DNA from 3 places in the Kitasatospora sp. NPDC018619 genome. Region 2 is predicted to be linked to each of the others. Evidence: riboswitches for the same ligand, from Rfam matches in the RefSeq annotation. Region 2 holds a riboswitch; each other region holds the start of a gene.

Region 1 (6,671 bases), on a different contig from region 2:
CCTGGGCCGTGACGTCGTGACGGGCCACCAGGCCTCGGCGCGCGGCGGCCGGGTGCGGGTCCGGACGGAGGGCGACCGGGTCTTCCTCTCCGGGGCCGCCGTCACCGTCCTGCGCGGCGAACTACTCTAGATCCCGATCGTCCTGTTGGAGCCGCAATGACCGCCTATGTGATCGCCAACGTCCGCACTGCCGAACCGAACGAGGGGATGGCCGAGTACCGGCGCCGGGTGCAGGGCACCCTCGACCCCTTCGGGGGCCGGTTCGTCGTCAAGGGCGGCAAGGTGCGGGTGGAGGAGGGGGACTGGCACCCCGTCCACCTCTCCGTCATCGAGTTCCCGGACGGGGACCTGCTGCGCGGTTGGCTGGATTCGCCCGCCTACCGGGAGATCCTGCCGCTGCGCACGGACAATGTTGACACCGACCTGGTGATCGTCGAAAGCAGCTGACAGTGCCCGAAAACCTTCGTGTGGTGCTCGCCGAGGACAGCGTCCTCCTCCGGGAGGGCCTGGCCGGCGTGCTCGCCCGCTTCGGCCACCGGGTGGTGGCCGCGGTCGGCGACGCCGAGGCGCTGGCCGCGGCGGTGGCCGAGCACCGGCCGGACATCGTCGTCACCGACGTGCGGATGCCGCCCGGCTTCAGCGACGAGGGGCTGCGGGCCGCGGTGGCGCTGCGCGAGGAGCACCCGGGCCTGCCGGTGCTGGTGATCAGCCAGTACATCCAGCGCACCTACGCCGCCGAGCTGCTCGACTCGGCGGACGGCGCGGCGGTCGGCTACCTGCTCAAGGAGCGGATCGGCGACCTGGACGAGTTCATCGGCGCCCTCCACCGGGTCGCCGAGGGCGGCACGGTGGTCGACCCGGAGGTCGTCCGCCAGCTGCTGCGGCACCGCCGCGACCCGCTGGAGCGGCTCACGGCGCGCGAGCGCGAGGTGCTGGCCCTGGTCGCGGAGGGCCAGTCGAACGCGGCCATCGCCCGCTCGCTGGTGGTCAGCGACGCAGCGGTGGGCAAGCACATCGGCAACATCCTGATGAAGCTCGACCTGCCCCCGGCGGAGGAGAGCCACCGCCGGGTGCTCGCCGTCCTCGCCTACCTGCGGGGCTGATCGCCGTCCGGACCGCCGGCCCCGGCGGCGGCCTGGGGCGCGGCGGCCCGCGGCGCGGCGCTCCGGACGGCGTCGTCCTGCGGGGCGCCCTGCGGCGCGGCCCACCCGAGCGAGCGCCAGGCCGTCACGGAGAGGAACACGCCGAGCGGCCCGGCCGTCAGCCAGGCGAAGGAGAGCGACTCCACGTAGTCCATGCCCTGGTGCGAGGTCACGGTGTCGAACCAGACGTCCACCAGGAAGAGCGTGCCGGTCACGGCGGCCACCGGGGAGGTCCGCACGTCGCGCCGCCGGGCCAGCAGCGCGACCGCCACCAGCCCGAGCACCTCGGCCACGTCCAGCCCCACCCAGGCCACGCCCCAGCGCCGCACCGTGTACTCGCCCGCGCCCATGGTGACGGCGAGGTAGACGATCCAGGGGATCAACGCGGCTGCGCAGCAGAGCAGTACGGTCGCCGTCCGCCGCCCGGGCGTCGGCTTCTCTTGCGAGGGCATGTCCGTCCTTCGGTAGGTCTGTCGGGTCATCATGTCGGCCTGCTCCTCGCGCCGCGCGCGCGGGGTGCGTCGGCGGGGCGGCGCCCGGGCCGCGGGTCGGGCCGCGGGTCGGGCGGGGCCGTGATCCGGCCGAACCCGCCCGCCCGGGCGCGGGCTCCGGACGGACGGGCCGGGGGGGCCCCCCCGGGGGGGGGGGGCCCCCCCCCCCCCCCCCCGGGCGGCCCCCCCGGCGGCCGGGGCGCGGGCCTGAGCGCCGCCGGGGGGGGGCGGGGGGGGGGGGGGGGGGGGGGCCGCCCCCCCCCCCGGCGGGGGGGGGGGGGGGGGCGGGGGGGGGGGGGGGGCCCCCCCCGGGGGGGGGGCCCCCCCCGGCCCGGTCCTCCGCCGGGATCAGCCCTTCCGGGCCTTCCGGCTCACTTCACCGGCGCGGTGGCGGGCAGGTACGACAGGAAGTCGTGGGCACCGCTCGCGTCGGTCCCGTTCCCGGCGGCGAGCACCCGCCCGTCGACGGTGGGGACCAGCGCGGTGACGGTCGGCGTCGTCGTCAGCGGACCGGCGTACGGCTCCCAGGCCTGGCCGTTCCAGCGCAGCACCCCCTCGTTCGCGGTGTGCGAGACGGCCGCGAACACCTCGGTGCCGCGGTACACGAGCCCGTTGAGGTAGCTGTACCAGCCGTCGGCCGAGACGGTCACCGGCAGGACGCTCCTGGTCCAGGCCGCGCCGTCCCAGTGCAGGGCCACGATGCGGTCCGGCTGGGTCCGGGTGGTCAGGTCGGTCTCCCGGCCGCCGACGAAGACCTCGCCGCCGCGGCTGACCACCCGGGTGTTCGTCAGGCTCCGCGGCGAGGAGTCCGGCACGGCCACCTGCGACCACGCGGTGCCGTCCCAGTGCGCCAGGTAGGGCTGGCAGCGGTCGTTGCCGGTGTCCCTGCACTGCTCGCCGGAGGCCCAGACGTCGTTCTCCGCCGCGGCCGACACCGAGTTGAGGGTGGTGGTCCTCCCGGTCGGCGCCGGCAGCTTGCTGACCGTCCACCTGGTCCCGTTCCACCGGCCCACGGTGGCCGTGTCGGTGCGGTGGTCGTAGTTGGTGGTGGTGGTTCCGACGGACCACGCGCTGGTGGCCGACAGCGCCACCGCGTCCCGGGCGTCGTAGCCCGCCACCGCCGGGCTGGGGCTGCGGTCGACCCAGGCCGTCCCGTCCCAGTGGAAGGCCTGCGCGGCCGTCCCCGACCCGAGGAACCAGGTGTCGCCCGCGCCCGTCCCGGCGACGGTGGGCGTACCGGACAGCTGGGCGGGAAGCTTGAACTGGCTCCAGGTGGTGCCCTTCAGCTGCCACGTCTGCCCGCAGGTCCACGACTCGCCGGACATCGAGCAGTCCCACTGGGTGCTCGCGAACACCGTGTCGGTGCCGACCGCGGCCATCTTCGTGATGCTCCCCTTGGGCGCCAGGGGCAGCTGGCCCCACCCCGAGGCGTCCGTCGCGGCCACCGCCGGCCCGACACCCAGGGACAGCGCGGCTCCGAGCGCCACCGCCGTGGTGGCCAGGGCGCGGTTGATACTCGTGTGTCGATTCATGCCCCGACACCACCGCCCGCCGCTATATTTTCTCCATACCCCCGCCCGGTCGGCGACCCGGATCCCCTCGAACTCCGGCTCCGGCGGCAGGAGTTGGCAAGCCCCGGCCCGCATCGCCCGACCGGCCCGCCCGCGCGCCCCGATCCGACGGCTCCGCCCCCGGACCCACCCGGCCCCGACCACCCGGCGGGCACCGGGCCCCGGCCGTCCCGCCGCCGACCGGCGCAGCGTCCGACCGGTCGCCCCCACCAGGTGGCCGGTACCGGTCCTGACCGCGCCTGGTACCTTTCGATCGCCGTGGTGTTCGGGAAACCGGTCGGAGTCCGGTGCGGCCCTCGCCACTGTTGCCGCGGAGTACCGCGGCCCTCGCTGACCGGCTCCCCCAGCGGTCAGGGCCACTGGGCGGGCTGGAACAGCCGCCCGGGAAGGTCGGTCGCGGCGCGTCGATGCGGAAGCCAGGAGACCGGCCACGGCGCGCCATGTTCCACGAGGGTCTTGGAGAACACGTGCCCAGCGCTCTGCCGTACCCGTTTCCACCCCTGTGCACCGTTCGCCCCGGAGGTCCGGTACGGGCCGGCCGGGCGCTCGCGGTCCTCCTGCTCACCGGTGTGCTCGGAGCCTGTGCGGGCGCCCCCGCGCCCCTCGCGTCCGGCGGGCCGACGGGCGGTGCCGCGCCGGTCAGCCTGGACAACTGCGGGACGACCGTGACGGTCGGCGCGCCGCCCGACCGGCTGGTGACGCTCAACCAGGGGGCGACGGAGGTGGCGCTGGCCCTCGGGCTGGAGGCCCGCATGGCCGGCACCGCCTACCTCGACGACGCCGTCCCGGAGAAGTGGCAGGCGGCCTACGACTCCGTCCCGGTGCTCTCCAGGGACTACCCGACGAAGGAGAAGCTCCTCGCGGCCCGCCCCGACTTCCTGTACGCCTCCTACTCCAGCGCGTTCACCGGCAAGGTCGCGGGCACCCGTGAGGAGCTGCGCGGCCAGGGCATCGCGTCCTACCTGTCCCCGTTCGGCTGCTCGGACAGAAGCCTGGTGCCACCGACGACCTGGTCGGCGGTGTGGGGCGAACTGGACGACGTCGCCCGGGCCTTCGGAGTCCCGGAGCGGGCCGCCGCGATCCGGCGGGAGCAGGAGCAGCAGCTGGCCGGGCTCACGGCGACGGCCGCGGGCAGGGGCCTGAAGGTCCTGTGGTTCGACTCGGACACCAGGGCGCCGTTCGTCGGCGCGGGCCACGGCGGCCCGCAGCTCGTGCTCGACGCCGTGGGGGCCCGCAACGTCTTCGGGGACCTGCCGGGCGGCTGGCAGAACGTGAGCTGGGAGAAGGTCGTCGCGGCGGACCCGGACGCGATCGTGCTCGCGGACGCCGGCTGGGACACCGCCCAGTCCAAGATCGAGTACCTGGAGCACGACCCGGTGCTGAGCGGGCTCACCGCCGTGCGGCGCAAGGCCTTCGTGGTGGTGCCGTTCTCGGAGTCGACCCCGGGCGTGCTGCTCGCCGATGGAGCCGCCCGGGTGTCCGCGGGGCTCGGCCGACTGCGGCCGGCCTCATGACCGCCGCACCCCGCCCGGCCCTGCGCTCCCGTGGTCCGGGCCTGCGGCCTCCCGACCCTGCGCCACGGCCTCCCGGTCCGGGCCTGCGGCGCCGCGGTCCGGGCCGCGCGACGGCGGCCCTGGCCGTCGGGGCGGCCCTGCTGCTGGCCACCGTGCTCCTCGGCCTCACCGTGGGCTCGCACCCCGAACCCGTCCGGACGGTGATCGACGTCGTGGCGCGCCGCCTCGGCCTGGGCGACCCGCAGGTCACCCTGCTGGACGACCGGATCGTCTGGCAGTTGCGGCTGCCCCGGGTCCTGGGCGCGGCGGCCACCGGCGCCGGCCTCGCGGTCTGCGGTGCGGTGCTGCAGACGCTGACCGGGAACGACCTGGCCGATCCCTTCCTGCTCGGGATCTCGGACGGCGCGGCCGCCGGGGCGGTCACCGTGATCGTCCTCGGCGTCGGCGTGTCCGGCGCCGTGGGCACCGGCGCGGTCTCGACGGCGGCCTTCGCCGGTGCGCTGCTCGCCGCCGTCGTCGTCCTGGTGCTGGCCGGTGCCCGCGGCCGGTCGCTGCCGACCGCCCGGACGGTGCTCGCCGGCATCGCGGTGGGTCAGGCCTGCGGGGCGTACACCTCCTTCGTCGTGCTGGTCCTCGGGGACCGCGACGCCGCGCGCGGGGTCATGGAGTGGACGCTGGGCTCGGTCGCCGGCGTGCGCTGGCCCACCGCCGTCTTCCTGGTCGCGGTCGCGCTGGCCGGTGTCACGGTGCTGGCCGCCTCGGCCCGCGACCTGGACGCCTTCGCCTTCGGGGAGACGGCCGCCCGCTCCCTCGGCGTCCACGTCGAGCGCACCCGCTGGGTGCTGATCGCCACCGCCGCGCTGGTGACCGCGTGCCTGGTCGCCCACACCGGTGTCATCGGGTTCCTCGGCCTGGTCGTCCCGCACGTCGTCCGGCTGGTCTGCGGCCCGCGGCACGCCCTGCTGCTGCCCGTCTCGGCCCTGCTGGGCGCCTCCCTGCTGGTGGGCAGCGACATCCTGGCGCGCTCGGTCCTGGCCGACCGGGAGATCCCGGTCGGCGTCGTCACGGCCGGGCTCGGAGCGCCCTTCTTCGCCTGGCTGCTGTGGCGCCAGGGGCGGGCCGAGGGGAGCGCACGGTGACGCGGACGCCCCCCGTCGAGCTGCGCGCGGAGGAGCTCGGTGTGCGGGCCGGCACGGCCACGCTGCTGGACGCGGTCTCGCTCACGTTCCGCCCCGGCCGGGTCACCGGCCTGCTCGGGCCCAACGGCGCCGGCAAGACCACCCTGCTGCGCGCGGCCGCCGGGCTGACCCGGCCGAGCGCGGGGCGGGTCCTCCTGGACGGAGCGGACCTCCACGCGCTCACCGCCCGCCGGCGGGCGCGGCAGGTGGCCTTCATGGAGCAGCAGGCCGACACCCGGCTGGCGCTGACGGCCCGCCAGGTCGTCGAGCTGGGCCGCACGCCGCACCGCGGCCGCTGGCCCGTCCCGACGGACTCCGCGGCCGGGGCCCACGAGCGGTCGGTGGTCGCCGGTGCCGTCGCCGCAGCCGACGTCGGCCACCTGCTCGACCGCTCCTGGCCGACGCTGTCGGGCGGCGAGCGGCAGCGGGTCCAGCTCGCGCGGGCCCTGGTGCAGGAGCCCGGTGTGCTCCTGCTCGACGAGCCCACCAACCACCTCGACCTGCGCCACCAGCTCGGCTTCCTCGACACCGTGCGCGGGCTGGGCATCACCACGGTCGCCGCGCTGCACGACCTCGAACTCGCCGCCGCCTACTGCGAGGAGGTCGCCGTCCTGCTCGACGGCCGCCTGGTCGCCCACGGGCCGAGCTCCGAGGTGCTCACCGCGCCCCTGATCGCCCGGGTCTACGGCGTCGACGCCACCGTGGAACGGCACCCGCGGCACGACCGGCCGCACATCCGGTGGAACGGACTGCTCCAGGAAAGGACGACGCCATG
Region 2 (6,671 bases):
CAAGGCCATGGAGGAGCTGTCCTACGCCGTGGCCGCCAAGCCGCGGATCGTCTCGACCGAGATCGCCGGCCTGGACGGCTGGGCGGAGATGGGCGAGATCACTCCGCGGTGACTCCTCCCCGGTGGCCCGAGTGCCCCTCCGGCCGGGCGCCCAGCCCGTAGGCTGGGGCCCGGGCGGTCGGAGGGAGCGGTCGGATGGAGCGGCGCGAGGTGGCCGACACCGTGTCAGGCGGCACGGTGGCCGGCCACGTGGTGCAGGCCCGGGACATCGGAGCGGTGCACCTGCACGGTGTGCCGCCCGCTGAGACGCCCCGTCAGATCAGGGTCCCGCGTCCCACCTTCGTCAACCGTGACCGTGAACTGGCGGCACTGACCTCCGCGCTCGGGCGGCTGGACGACGGGAGGCCGACGGTCGTCGCCTGCACCGGGCTGGGCGGGGTGGGGAAGACCGAACTCGTCTCCCAGTTCGGCTTCCGGAACCGCGCGACGTTCGTTGACGGTGACCTGTACGCCGACCTCGCGACCTACCGCCACCTCGGCGGCGTCGACCTGAGCGAGGTGCTGGCGGGCTTCCTCCGCGCCTTCGGGGTGGAGGCCCCGGCCTCCCTGCCGGAGCGGGCCGCACGGTTCCGGACGGTCACCGCGAAGCGGCAGGTCCTGGTCTTCCTGGACAACGTCGAGCACGCGGCCGAGGTCCGGACGCTGCTGCCGGCGTGCGGGCTGGTCGTCGTCGCGGGCCGCAGGCGGCTTCCCGGGCTGGTGCTCGACGGCGCGGAGGTGCTCCAGCTGGGCCCGCTCAGCCCGGCGGCCGGGGCGACGTTGGTGCGCCGCCGGCTCGGGCCGCAGCGGGGCAGCGAGCGGGACCTCCGGGCGCTGGTCGAGCTGTGCGGTGGGTTGCCCCTCGCCCTGAACGCGGTCGGCTTCCAGCTGTTGGAGCGCGAGGACCTGGAGGTCGGCCAGGCGGTGGCCGAACTCTCGGACCCCGAGCGGAGGCTGGTCTCGTTGAACAACGAGGAAGGCGGGATCGACAGGGTCCTCGATCCGGTCTACCGGCGGCTGAGCCCCCACGCGCTCGCGTTCTACCACGTGGTGGGTGCCAACCCGGGCCCGTTCGTCTCGGTCGAGCTCGCGACGGCGGCCGGCGTGGACGGGGTGCGGGAGGCCCTCGCCGAGCTGCGGGCCGCCCACCTCCTCGACGACGTCGCGGGAGGCGGTCCGGAGAAGCGGTACCGGGCCCACGACCTCGTGCGGCTCCATGCCCGTTCCCGTGCGCGCGCCCTGCCGGAGTACACCGAGCTGCTCGCCCTGATCGTCGGGTACTACCGGGGCCGCACCGCCCTGGCGGACACCCTGGTGCTGGGCGACCGGTTCCGCATCCAGGAGCCGGACGGCCGGGGGATGCCCGGCTTCGCCGGGAAGGCCGAGGCCTTGCAGTGGCTCCGGGCCGAACGGGCCGACCTGCGCGAGCTGGTGCGGGTGGTGGCCGAGCAGGGGTGGCACGGGGAGGTGTGGAGGCTGTGCGAGTCGCTGTGGGCCCTCTACCACAGCGACAAGAACTACGGGGACTGGATCGAGACCCACCGGCTGGGCGTGGAGGCCGCGCAGTGGGACAACCGGCCGGACGCGGTCATCCGGATGCGCAACCAGCTGGCCCGGGCGTACTACGAACTGAAGGAGTACGCGAGCGCGGCCGAGCAGGTGGCGATGGCGACGGAGCTCCTGCCGTTGGTCGAGGAGCCCCGGCTGAGCGGGGTGCTGTACGAGACCGACGGCCTGCTCTGCCTGGCGGCGGGCCGGCCGGAGCGTGCCGTGGAGCGGTTCGGGCTGGCACGGGAGGCCAACGCGGGCGACGACCACGGCGTGGTCGTGCAGAGCTACAACATCGCGCAGGCCCTGGTCGAGGCCCGACGGGCGGCGGAGGCGGTCGACGTGCTGGAGGAGGCGACGTCCCTCGCCGAGCGCACGGCCGATGCGCCGATGCTGATGCGGCTGCCGCTCGTCCGCGCCCGGGCCCACCGGGCGCTGGGTGAGCCGCAGGCCGCGACCGGCTGGGCCCGCGTGTGCGTCGAGCGGGCGTCGGAGCTCGGGCAGCGGGCCAAGGAACGGGAGGCCCACCGCCTGCTGCTGGCACTGGCGGAGGAGACCGGGGACGACGACCTGGCCGCTCGCAGCCGTGCGCGGATCGCGGAGCTGGACTAGGGCGTGTCTGACAATTCTCGCCGGGTGCGCGGCGAATTGTCAGACACGCCCTAGCCGGGCCGTGCCGTGAAGGCCACCGCGACGCGGTGGCCTCCGGTGCGGATGGTGAGGCCGTGGTCGGGCAGTCCGGTCGGAGCCCCGCCCTCGGCGAGCCACAGGGCGAGCGCCGCGCCGAGGAGGAGCGGGTCGAGGGGCGGCTTGACACCGCCCCAGGGGCGCACGGCGTGCGCCTCCAGGAGCAGGCCGGCGGGCAGCCGGACCAGGTGGCGGGAGTCGCCGAGGGCCGCCACCAGCACGGTGGCTCCGGGGCGGTCGGCGGCGGTGTCGGCGAGCCAGTCCTCGGCGGGCCGCTCGGCGTCGACGGTGGTGCGGGCCAGTGCCTCCGCCGCGGACTTCAGGTCCCAGACGGGTTCCTCCGCGCTCACGGCGTAGAGTCCGCGGGGCCGGTGGCGCTGCGGATCGACGATCGGGTACCGGCGGACGCTCACCTCGGTGCCGTCGCACTCGCCCTCCACGTCGTAGCTCGTGGGCGCCCCGAAGGGCAGCGGGACGGGGTCGGGGAAGGGCGGCAGGACCGGGGCCCGGACCGGTCGGTCCACGCCGGTCAGGAAGTCGTACAGGATGTCCGTCAGCACCTGGGCGGCCCGGCCGCGCATGCCGAGCGAGAGGTCGGTGATCGGACGGAGGGCGTCGGGGTCGTGGGACGCCAGCACCTTGTCGAGTTGGGCGAGGAGGTCGCCGTCCGGGTCGAGCACCGGCGCGGCCTGACCGAAGGCGTAGGTGGGGGATCGCGGGTCCAGCTCGCCGGCGCCGGTGGCGACGAGGACGGTCGGGCGTTCCAGTGCGGCGCCGTAGAAGGAGACCGAGCCGTGGTCGCCGATCATGTAGTCGGCCGCCACCACGGTGGCCTGCCAGCCGCGGTGCGGCGGGATGAGCCGCAGGCCGGAGCGGGTGGCCTCGGCCAGCAGGGCCTGCGGGTCGTGCTTCTCCCAGATGTTGGGGTGCAGGATGACGGCGACGGTGTACTCGTCGCAGGGGAGCTGGCCGACCAGTCGGATCGGCAGGTCGAGCGCCCGGGCGAGCAGCGAGTGCTTGCTCCAGGTGGAGTTGACCACCACGAGCCGCCGCTTGTCGACGGCGCCCAGCCGCCGGCGGTAGCGGTCCCGTGCGTCGGCGCTGTCGAGCATCCGGTCGAAGCAGAGGTCGCCGACTTCGCGGGTGCGCGGCAGGGCCTCGGGCAGGACGCCCGCGAGGCGGTCGCACTGCTCCGGGTGGGTGACGCCGATGACGGCGGGGAAGACCCGCCCGCGGTGGGTGAGCTCCTTCCGGGACAGGCCTGCGGCGCTCACCGCGTCCCCGGTGGACTCGGCCACCAGGCGGTTGTAGCCGGCGCCGTGCGGGAGGACGACGAGCGGCGCGCGCAACCGGTGCATGGACGCGTGGACCGAGCAGGCGACCGCCAGGTCGAACTCGTGCTGGACGGCCTCGTCCCAGGGCATGACGGTGACGTTGCCGGGGATCGCGTGGAGGTGGTCGTCGAGCCCGGAGGCGAACGCCGAACCGGGATTGACGGTGACGTAGAACCTGATGCCGTCCTGGCCGCGCAGGAGGGCGAGCACGTCGAGCACGCGGGTCGCCGAGGTGAGTGTGCGGGTGACGGCCAGGACGCGTGCCCTGACCGGCCGGGTGTCCCAACGCGAGTCGTCGGGCCACGGCCGAGGCCTGCGGCGGAGGCGGTTCAGCACACCATGATCGTAACGGCCGGCCGCGCTCCCGGCCGGGGTTTCGGCGGGTCAGCCCGCGGCGGCGGAGGGCTCGTGGTGCTCGGCGGCGGCACACTCGTCGAGGAGGGGGCGCATGGCCTCGTCCACGAGCCGGTAGCGCACCACTCGTCCGTCCCGGTCACCGGTGACCACGCCGGCCGTGCGGAGCAGCCGCAGGGCCTGGGAGACGGCGGGGTCGCGCATGCCGGCGGCGACCGCGAGGTCGCTGACGGCGAGGGGGCCGGCCCGGTGGAGGGCGAGCAGCAGGGCGAGCCGCCCGGGGTCGGCGAGCAGGGAGAACCGCTCGGACCAGGACCGGACGTGCGCGGGATCGCCGATCGCGGCGATGGCCTCGCAGACCCGGTGTCCGTCGATGGTGCGGTGGCCCGCGCGGTCGGCCGGTACGAGATGCATGCGGAGATTCTCGCAGGCGGCGGCCTGTGATCCTGGACACCTGCGCAGGTGCGCAGCCTTGCACCCGTGGGGACGGGCCCCTACGGTGTTGCCCGCCGTGGTGCTCGGGAAGACCGGTGACGGACCCTCAGGGGTCCCAGCCCGGAGCGGCCCTCGCCACTGTGATCGGGTCGTTCCCCCGTCCGCGGGGGAACGTCGTCCGTACCCACGGAGCCACTGGGCGCCTCGCGCGCCTGGGAAGGCGGGTACGGGCGTCCCGTCAGCCAGGAGACCGGCCACGGCATCTCACGAGGTTTTCCACGAGGTGCTGGAGCGTGACGCAGATGACCCTGCCCGAAACCGTTGCCGCCGGTCCGCAGGCGGCCCCTTCCGTGCTGCCCGCCTTCAGGTGGCGGCGCGAGGACACCGTCCGCACGGCCGGGCTGATGGCCGTGATCGCCGCCATGCACGTCGTGGCCTTCGGCACGCTGGTCTTCCTGGTCGCACCCGAGCGGTACGCCGTCGGCACCCAGGTCTTCGGGGTGGGCCTGGGCGTCACCGCGTACACCCTCGGCATGCGGCACGCCTTCGACGCCGACCACATCGCGGTGATCGACAACACCACCCGCAAGCTGATGGCGGACGGCAGGCGGCCGGTCTCGGTGGGCTTCTGGTTCGCCCTCGGGCACTCCTCGATGGTGGTGCTGATGGCCGCCCTGGTGGCGGGCGGCGCGCAGCTGGCGAACACCCTGATGGACGACGAGTCGACCACCCACAAGTGGCTGGGCGTGGTCGGCACGACCACCTCCGGGGTCTTCCTCTACCTGATCGGCGCGCTCAACCTGGCGGCGCTGCTCGGCATCCTCAGGGTGTTCCGCTCGATGCGGGCCGGGCGGTTCGACGAGAAGGAGCTGGAGGCGCACCTCGACTCGCGCGGCTTCATGGCCCGGGTGCTGAACCGGGCGACCCGCTCGATCACCCGGCCGGGCCAGATGTTCCCGGTGGGCATGGTGCTGGGGCTGGGCTTCGACACCGCGACCGAGGTCACCCTGATGGTGATGGCCGGCTCGGGCGCGGCCTCGGGGCTGCCCTGGTACGCGATCGTCTGCCTGCCGCTGCTGTTCGCGGCCGGGATGAGCCTGTTCGACACCCTGGACGGGACGTTCATGAACGTCGCGTACCAGTGGGCCTTCGCCAACCCGGTCCGGAAGGTCTACTACAACCTGACCATCACCGGCCTGTCGATCGCGGTGGCCTTCGTCATCGGCACCATCGAGCTGGTCGGGGTGCTGCACGAGAAGCTCGACCTGAGCGACCCGGTCACCGGGTTCGTCGCGGACATCTCGCTGGACAACGTCGGCTACGCCATCGCCGGGCTGTTCGTGGTGGTCTGGGCGATCGCGGTCGGGTACTGGAAGCTCGCCCGGGTCGAGCAGCGCTGGACGCCCGGGGGCCGGTGACCCGGGCGGCCGCCGGTCCGCACGGCGGACGGCGGAACCCGGGACCGCGCCCGCCCGGAACCGGGCGGGCGCGGTCGCCGTCCCGCGGTGTCAGTGCCGGTCGCCGTAGCGGCGGCGGAACTGCTCGACCCGTCCGGCGGTGTCCAGCACCCGGGACTGGCCGGTGTAGAAGGGGTGGCTCGCCGAGGAGATCTCGACGTCGACCACCGGGTAGGTGTGGCCGTCCTCCCACTCGACGGTGCGGTCGCCGGTGACGGTCGAGCGGGTGAGGAAGGCGAGGCCGCCGACCTTGTCGCGGAAGACGACGGGGCGGTAGTCGGGGTGGATTCCGGGCTTCATGAGGGGCTCCTCTCGGATCGGGCTGCGGGGGCCGGAGCGGCCGGGGCTCAGCGCTCCTCGCGGAAGTCGACGTGCCGGCCGGCGACCGGGTCGTACTTGCGCAGGACCATCCGGTCCGGGGCGTTGCGGCGGTTCTTGCGGGTCACGTAGGTGAAGCCGGTGCCGGCGGTGGAGCGGAGCTTGATCACCGGGCGCAGCTCGCTGCGGGCCATCGGGCGTCCTTCCTGGGGTCGGGGTCGCGTGCTGGGACGGGACTCTACATCGAAATGGAAGTCGTTTTCATCTGACCTAGCGCGGGCCCCGCTCCGCCCATTCCCGGCCGCGGGGCGCGTCCGCCGTCCCGCGCGCTGCGGCGCACGCGCCGGGGCCCACCCCCGGCTCCGGCGGCCGGGGGAGCGGGAGGCCCGGCGCGTGCCGGAGGGGGACGGCGCGGTCGCGCGGGGGGCGCGCAGGGGGCACCGGGGGTTCTGACGGGGGTGCTCGGCGGGCGCTTCGGGCCGGGGGTTCGTAGGCTCGA
Region 3 (6,671 bases), on a different contig from region 2:
TGCGGTCTTCGGACTGGGACATTACTGGCAGGCCTCGCAGGACTCGGGGTTCTCCAGGGAGCAGGCGATGGCGGCCTCCTGCTCCGGGGTGAGGGCGGGGGTGTTCACGGGCACGGGCGCCGGCGCCGCCGTGCGCGCGGTGCCGGAGGCGGCCTGGGCGATGCGGGTGGCCGGGCGCGAACGCAGGTAGTAGGTGGTCTTGAGACCGACCTTCCACGCGTAGGCGTACATCGAGCTGAGCTTGCCGATGGTCGGCGCCGCCATGAACAGGTTCAGGGACTGGCTCTGGTCCAGGTACGGCATCCGCGCCGCGGCCAGGTCGATCAGCGCGCGCTGCGGCAGCTCCCAGGCCGTCCGGTACAGCGACCGCACGTCGGCCGGCAGCCAGTTCAGCTCCTGCACCGAGCCGTTGGCGTCGCGCAGCGCGTCGCGGGTCTGCTGGTCCCAGACGCCGAGCTCCTTGAGCTCGCGCACCAGGTACGGGTTGACCTGGAGGAACTCGCCGGACAGCGTCTCGCGCTTGAACAGGTTGGACACCTGCGGCTCGATGCACTCGTACACGCCGGCGATGGACGCGATGGTCGCGGTCGGCGCGATGGCCAGCAGCAGCGAGTTGCGCAGGCCGGTCTCGGCGATCCGGGCGCGCAGCGCGTCCCACTTCTCGGCCCACTGCGGGGCGGCCGACGGGAAGTGGTCGATGTGCAGCTCGCCGCGCGCGGCGCGGGTCTCGCCGTACGCCTCGTGGCGGCCGAGCTGCTCGGCCAGGTCGGCGGAGCGCTCGTACGCGGTGAGCATGATGCGCTCGGCGATGAGGGTGGACAGCCGGGCGGCCTCGGGGGAGTCGAAGTCGATCCGCAGCTTGAAGAAGACGTCCTGGAGGCCCATCACGCCCAGGCCCACCGGCCGCCAGCGGGAGTTGGAGGTGCCCGCCTCGGTGGTCGGGTAGAAGTTGATGTCCACCACGCGGTCGAGGAACGTCACGGCGGTGCGGACGGTGGCGTCCAGCCGCTCCCAGTCCATCGCGCCGAGGAGGTCGGAGGCCGACGCGCCCGCGGCCACGTGGGCGCCGAGGTTGACCGAGCCCAGGTTGCAGACGGCGGTCTCGGAGTCGTCCGTGACCTCCAGGATCTCCGTGCACAGGTTGGACGAGTGCACGGTGCGGCCCGGCAGCGCGGTCTGGTTGGCGGCGCGGTTGGAGGCGTCCTTGAAGGTCATCCAGCCGTTGCCGGTCTGCGCCAGGGTGCGCATCATGCGGGCGTACAGGGTCTGCGCCGGGATGGTGCGCACGGCCTTGCCGGCCAGCTCGGCCTTGCGGTAGGCCTCGTCGAACTCGGCGCCCCACAGGTCGACCAGCTCCGGCACGTCGGCCGGGGAGAACAGCGACCAGTCCTGGTCGGCGTTGACCCGGCGCATGAACTCGTCCGGGATCCAGTGCGCCAGGTTGAGGTTGTGGGTGCGGCGCGCCTCCTCGCCGGTGTTGTCGCGCAGCTCCAGGAACTCCTCGATGTCGGCGTGCCAGGTCTCCAGGTAGACGCAGGCCGCGCCCTTGCGGCGGCCGCCCTGGTTGACGGCGGCGACGGAGGAGTCGAGGGTGCGCAGGAACGGCACGATGCCGTTGGACTTGCCGTTGGTGCCGCGGATCAGGCTGCCGCGCGAGCGGATGCGCGAGTAGGACAGGCCGATGCCGCCGGCGTGCTTGGACAGCCGGGCGATCTGCGCGTAGCGGTTGTAGATCGAGTCCAGGTTGTCCAGCGGCGAGTCGAGCAGGTAGCAGCTCGACATCTGCGGGTGGCGGGTACCGGAGTTGAAGAGCGTCGGAGAGGAGGTCAGGTACTCCAGGCGGCTCATCAGGCCGTACAGCTCGGCCACCTCGCGCACCGACTGCTCGCTGTCGCCGACCGCCAGGCCGCAGGCGACGCGGAGCAGGAAGTGCTGCGGGGTCTCGATCACCTTGCGGGTGATCGGGTGGCGCAGCAGGTAGCGGGACTGCACGGTGCGCAGGCCGAAGTACTCGAAGCGGTCGTCGCCCTCGGTGTCGACCAGCGCGTCCAGGGCGGCGGCGTGCTTGGCGACGAAGGCGGCGGTGGTGTCGCCGATCAGGCCCTCGGCGTGGCCGACGGCGATCGAGGCGGAGAAGGACACCGAGCCCTGGCTGTTCGCCTCGTCGACGATCTCCAGGGCGAGCAGGCGGGCGGCCAGCTTCGAGTACTGGGGGTCCTCGGCGATCATCGACGCGGCGGCGTCCACGGCCAGCCCGCGCAGTTCGGCGAAGTCCGAGCCGGCGTGACGGCCGCGCAGCGCGGCGGCGGCGACATGGCCGGGGTCGACCTCGGTGAGGTCGGAGCTGCGGTCGGTGAGCAGCCGCAGCAGGGCGCCGCCGGGGTCGGAGACCGTCGGGTCGGTGAAGGCGGTACCGGAGCCCTGGGCGGGCAGGGTGGCTGAGGCGGCGGTGGTCAAGGCGCTCTCTCCTGGCGGCGATCGGCGGCGGTGATCGGGGGCACCGGGCCGATCGGGGCAGGGGAGCACGGCACGAACGCAGACGGCGTCGCGCGACGGTGACTCCCCGGCCCGCCCGCGAGGCCCGGAGGGGTACTGCTCGTGCCGGCGCGGCCTCTGCGGGAGGGCCGTGGCGCACACCGTCGGCAGGTACTCGGACTCGCGGGGTACGGCTGCTCCAGCCGCCCGCACACCGCTGCGGGGCAGTCCCGGATTCGCACCGGGTTCCCCTGCATCGACAGCAGAAGCGAGCATACATGTAGTGGTGTCTCCCTGAAGCGACCCCAGATGTAGTACGGCGTCGCGTGTCGGGGCGATGACCGGCCGTACCGGGAACGTGGCGCCCGGAGGCCTTCGAAAGGCCCGGGGCCGGGGCGGCGGAGTCCTGGTTTCGATACGGAATGGTCACCGGGAGGACCGGCCGTCGCGGTGATGCCCTACGATCTGGGCGCATGAGCGACGGAACCGGCGTCCCCGGCCACGGGCCGCAGGGAACGCCTCCCGCCGGGCCGGGGGGCGCACAGAATCAGCAGCCGGTGGTACCTGGGCCGGTACCGCCGCCGAGCGGGGGTTTCGGGCCGCCGCCCGCCTCCTACGGGCCGGTCGTGCCGGCGGCGCAGCCGGTCGCCCAGCCCGTTCCGCCGATGCCGCAGCCGGTCCCGCCCCCGCCGCAGCCGGTTCCGCCCGCACCGCAGCCCGTGCCACCGGTCGGGCAGCCGCAGCCGCACCCGCAGCCGGTCGGGCAGCCCCAGTGGCACCTCCAGCAGCAGCCCCACCAGCCGGTCCCGCCGCAGCGGGTCGAGCCGGACTGGGACGCGCTGGCGGACCGCAACGAGGCCGACGCCAAGCGCCGCCGCCGGCTGAAGGCCGTCGGCGTGGTGGCCGCCGTCGCCGTCGTCGGCGGCCTGGTCGCCGGCGGTGTGCTGCTGTTCAAGGGCAAGAAGGACGACGGCTCCCCGGTGGCCGCCAAGACCACCGGGCCGGTCGCGTCCCCGAGCGCCTCCGGCACGCCGGACGACCCGTCGAAGCCGATCTGGGAGGCCGCCACCGACCCGGCTCCGCAGGACGCGGGAGCGCTGTTCTCCGCGCTCCAGGTGACGATCAACGGCGCCACCTGGAACCGGACCGTCGTGACGCTGGACTCGCCCTGCTGGGACGGGAACTCCACGACCGGCGGTCTGGGCAAGGTCCTCGGCGACCAGGGGTGCCAGCAGGTGCTCCGGGCGACGTACGTCTCCGGCGAGAGCGCCGTCACCGTCGGGGTGGCGGTGTTCGACCACCGCATCCAGGCCGAGACGGCGCTGAAGAACTTCGCCGGGCAGCTCAAGGGCGCGCCCGCGGCCGGCTCCCCGGCCTTCTGCGCCGCCGCCGGCTGCACCGGGACGCACAACAGCCTGGGCCGGTACGGCTACTTCACGGTCGAGGGCTCGGCGAAGGGCGGCAACGCCCCGGACGCCACGGCGACCGCGGCGGCCTCCGGCTTCGCCGAGCACGTGAAGGGGCAGCTGCTGAAGCGCGCCAAGGCCGCTTCCTCGGCCGCGCCCGGAGTCCAGGGCACCCCGCCGGCGTCGGCGGGCTGACCGGCGACGACGCCCCGCCGCCGGCGGGCTGACCTGCTGTGACACCCCGGCGCCCCGGCCGACCGCTCGCGGGGGCCGGGGGAGTGTGGCAGGCTCTCGGGACAGTCATTTCGCATGTGTGTTCCGGTTGCGTCCGTGGGGGGCGGCGCCGGCGAGCAACCGGAGGAGCGGTCCGTGGCCCTGCCCAGAGCCCTGCGCGGCAAGACCGCCGTCCTGGCCGCGGCCGGGGCCGTCGTCGCGGCGGGAGCGGTCGTCCTGCTGGACCACGACGGCCGGGCCGACGGCGAACAGCCCCCGAGGGTCCCGGTGTCGGTCGGCCTGCCCGGGCGCACCCTGCCGCCGGAGGTGGGCCGGGACCTGCTCGCCCGGGATCCGCAGGCCTCGCCGAACGCCCGCGCCGTCCAGCAGTTCCTCGCCGACCTGGAGGCCCAGGCCCGCACCGGGCAGAGCGGCGGCACGGTGATCGGCCAGCACGTCGAGGCGCACAACGAGCGCAACAACCCCGAGTACGGGGACTACCGGGGCACCAAGCAGGTCGGCTACTACTACCGGAAGGCCGCCGACATCACCGGCAAGCTGCCCGGCTTCGTGGAGACCGACCTCGGCCCCGGCTACGGCCAGAACGGCTGGGGCGTCGGCAACCCGCGCTCCTACTCGGCCGGCCGCTGGCCGACCTGCCGGGCCGGCTGGCAGTACACCGACGACGCCGTCGACCTGCTCGCCGCGGTCTGGGACGGCCACCCGCGCGCGGAGGACGGGAGCTACGGCGCGGCGGGCGTGCAGCAGAACTGCGACGGCAGCAGCACCGAGCTCCCCGACAACGGCGGCGGCCCCGCCGGGATCGTCGGCATGTCCTTCCACCAGCCCTACCCCGGTTCGGACGTCAAGTCCTTCGACCGGGTGCTCTGTTCGAACTCGCCCGCGGCCAAGGACCCCGACTGGTTCGGCCGGGTCGTGGACGGTGCGCACGACACCGCCGAGTACCGCGCGCTGATCACCGACCTGTCCTACCTGGCCGACCACCTGGAGTACCTGGCCGCCCGCGACGTGCCGGTGCTGCTGCGCCCGTACCACGAGATGAACGTGCTGGACTGCTCCCGCCGGTTCTGGTGGGCCGGCCAGAGGCCCGCCGACTACCAGGCGCTGTGGAAGATCACCTACCGGTACCTGGTGGAGACCAGGGGGCTGCACAACCTGCTGTTCGTCTGGACGCCGGTCTCCTGGGACGGCGCCCCGGGCGTGGACCCCTGGGACTACTACCCGGGCGCCCAGTACGTGGACGTGGTCGGGGTGGACGACTACAGCGGCAGCCCGGCGCACCCGATCGGCACCGGCGAGGTGTGGACCAAGCGGTACTACGACGGGCTCGCCGGCTACGGCAAACCGCGGATGCTCGCCGAGTCCTTCGCCGTCCCGGTCAACTCCCGCCAGCCGGAGACCCTGCGGCGCACGCCCTGGACGGTCTGGACGGTCTGGGGGCAGTCGCTCACCGCGAACAACCTGTCCCCGGACCAGCCGCGCAACTCGGCCGCGGACGTCACCGCCACCTACCGCAGCCCGCTGGCGCTCACCGGCGGCTCCGGCACGTTCGGTGCGAACGTCGACTGGGGCGGCCTGCACGTGCGGTGAGCCGACGACAGGTCTGCCGCGGTACCCGCGCTGTGAGATGGGCCGCACCGGGCGGTTGCGCTGAACGGGTGGAATTCCGGCTCCGTTGCGCCGTGTGGCATCCTGTGGCGGCGAAGCCGAGGGCGGGCGAACGGCCGGGGACTGGCCCGGAGGGGGCGGGGGATACGGGATGACACGCACGGGTCCGATGCGCGCGGCCGGCGCGGTGGCCGTCGGCTGGGGCGTGGTGCTGCTCGGCTGGGCCGGCTACAACTGCTTCGGCCAGGTCGGCGCCGTCACCTACCTCAAGGGCGTCTTCTACTACGGCGGGTCCTCGGTGACCGCCGAGACCGGGAGCCTCAACTACGGCCTGCTGTACCTGGCCTCCGGCATCCTCCTGCTGCGCGGCCGCGGCTGGGCGCTCGGCGTGGCGGCCGGCGTCGCGCTGGTCGAGGGGTACAACCGGGTGCGCAGCCTGACCGGCGCGCTGCTGGACGAGCCGCAGCGGAAGTGGTTCACCGGCACCACCGAGGGCTGGTTGAAGCTCGCCACCTTCGGGCTCGGCGTGCTGGTCAGCGCGGCGGTGATCGCGCTGCTGGCCCGGTCGGTGTGGCGCGAGCAGCCGGGGACGGCCCTGGCACCGGCGCCGGTGCCGTACCAGCCCCAGCCCGCCTGGGGGCAGCCGCAGCCGTACCCGCAGCCCCAGCCCCAGCCGTACGCGCAGCCGCAGCCCCAACCGCAGCCCGCCTGGCCGCAGCCCCTCCCCGGGCAGCCGCAGTCCCAGCCGCAACCGGGCTGGGGGCAGCCCGTGCCGGGCCCGGCGCCGATGCCGTACCCGCCGCAGCCGGCCCAGCCGTGGCCCGCCGCCCCGCCGCAGCCCGGCGCCCCGGCCCCCGGCCCGACGGCCACCGGCCCGGTGCCGCCGGCGGACCGGCCGCCGCAGGGCTGACCACCGGCGGCCGACCGCCCGTTAACGAGCGTGCCCCG

What was found. A riboswitch is a leader RNA that binds a small molecule or an ion and turns the genes downstream of it on or off. The one in region 2 is predicted to bind cobalamin.
Region 1: linked by a shared signal. The riboswitch ahead of ACH5AR_RS10605 (ABC transporter substrate-binding protein) and the one ahead of ACH5AR_RS18135 (HoxN/HupN/NixA family nickel/cobalt transporter) in region 2 are both predicted to bind cobalamin.
Region 3: linked by a shared signal. The riboswitch ahead of ACH5AR_RS25870 (ribonucleoside-diphosphate reductase subunit alpha) and the one ahead of ACH5AR_RS18135 (HoxN/HupN/NixA family nickel/cobalt transporter) in region 2 are both predicted to bind cobalamin.

The regions. Positions count from the first base shown of each region.
Region 1 is NZ_JBISAI010000005.1:337,051-343,721, reverse strand. It holds gene ACH5AR_RS10630 (PhzF family phenazine biosynthesis protein) at 1-130, shown strand, start outside; gene ACH5AR_RS10625 (DUF1330 domain-containing protein) at 157-447, shown strand; gene ACH5AR_RS10620 (response regulator) at 471-1,103, shown strand; gene ACH5AR_RS10615 (hypothetical protein) at 1,088-1,594, opposite strand; gene ACH5AR_RS10610 (hypothetical protein) at 2,005-3,165, opposite strand; cobalamin riboswitch at 3,447-3,652, shown strand; gene ACH5AR_RS10605 (ABC transporter substrate-binding protein) at 3,774-4,718, shown strand; gene ACH5AR_RS10600 (FecCD family ABC transporter permease) at 4,715-5,857, shown strand; gene ACH5AR_RS10595 (ABC transporter ATP-binding protein) at 5,854-6,671, shown strand, end outside; gene ACH5AR_RS10590 ((2Fe-2S) ferredoxin domain-containing protein) at 6,669-6,671, shown strand, end outside.
Region 2 is NZ_JBISAI010000010.1:165,726-172,396, reverse strand. It holds gene ACH5AR_RS18155 (putative quinol monooxygenase) at 1-112, shown strand, start outside; gene ACH5AR_RS18150 (AAA family ATPase) at 196-2,199, shown strand; gene ACH5AR_RS18145 (hypothetical protein) at 2,250-3,944, opposite strand; gene ACH5AR_RS18140 (ArsR/SmtB family transcription factor) at 3,993-4,376, opposite strand; cobalamin riboswitch at 4,458-4,671, shown strand; gene ACH5AR_RS18135 (HoxN/HupN/NixA family nickel/cobalt transporter) at 4,700-5,815, shown strand; gene ACH5AR_RS18130 (type B 50S ribosomal protein L31) at 5,906-6,154, opposite strand; gene rpmG (50S ribosomal protein L33) at 6,202-6,366, opposite strand.
Region 3 is NZ_JBISAI010000017.1:140,472-147,142, forward strand. It holds gene ACH5AR_RS25865 (ribonucleotide-diphosphate reductase subunit beta) at 1-22, opposite strand, end outside; gene ACH5AR_RS25870 (ribonucleoside-diphosphate reductase subunit alpha) at 22-2,433, opposite strand; cobalamin riboswitch at 2,624-2,768, opposite strand; gene ACH5AR_RS25875 (hypothetical protein) at 3,195-4,076, shown strand; gene ACH5AR_RS25880 (glycoside hydrolase family 26 protein) at 4,251-5,705, shown strand; gene ACH5AR_RS25885 (hypothetical protein) at 5,875-6,633, shown strand.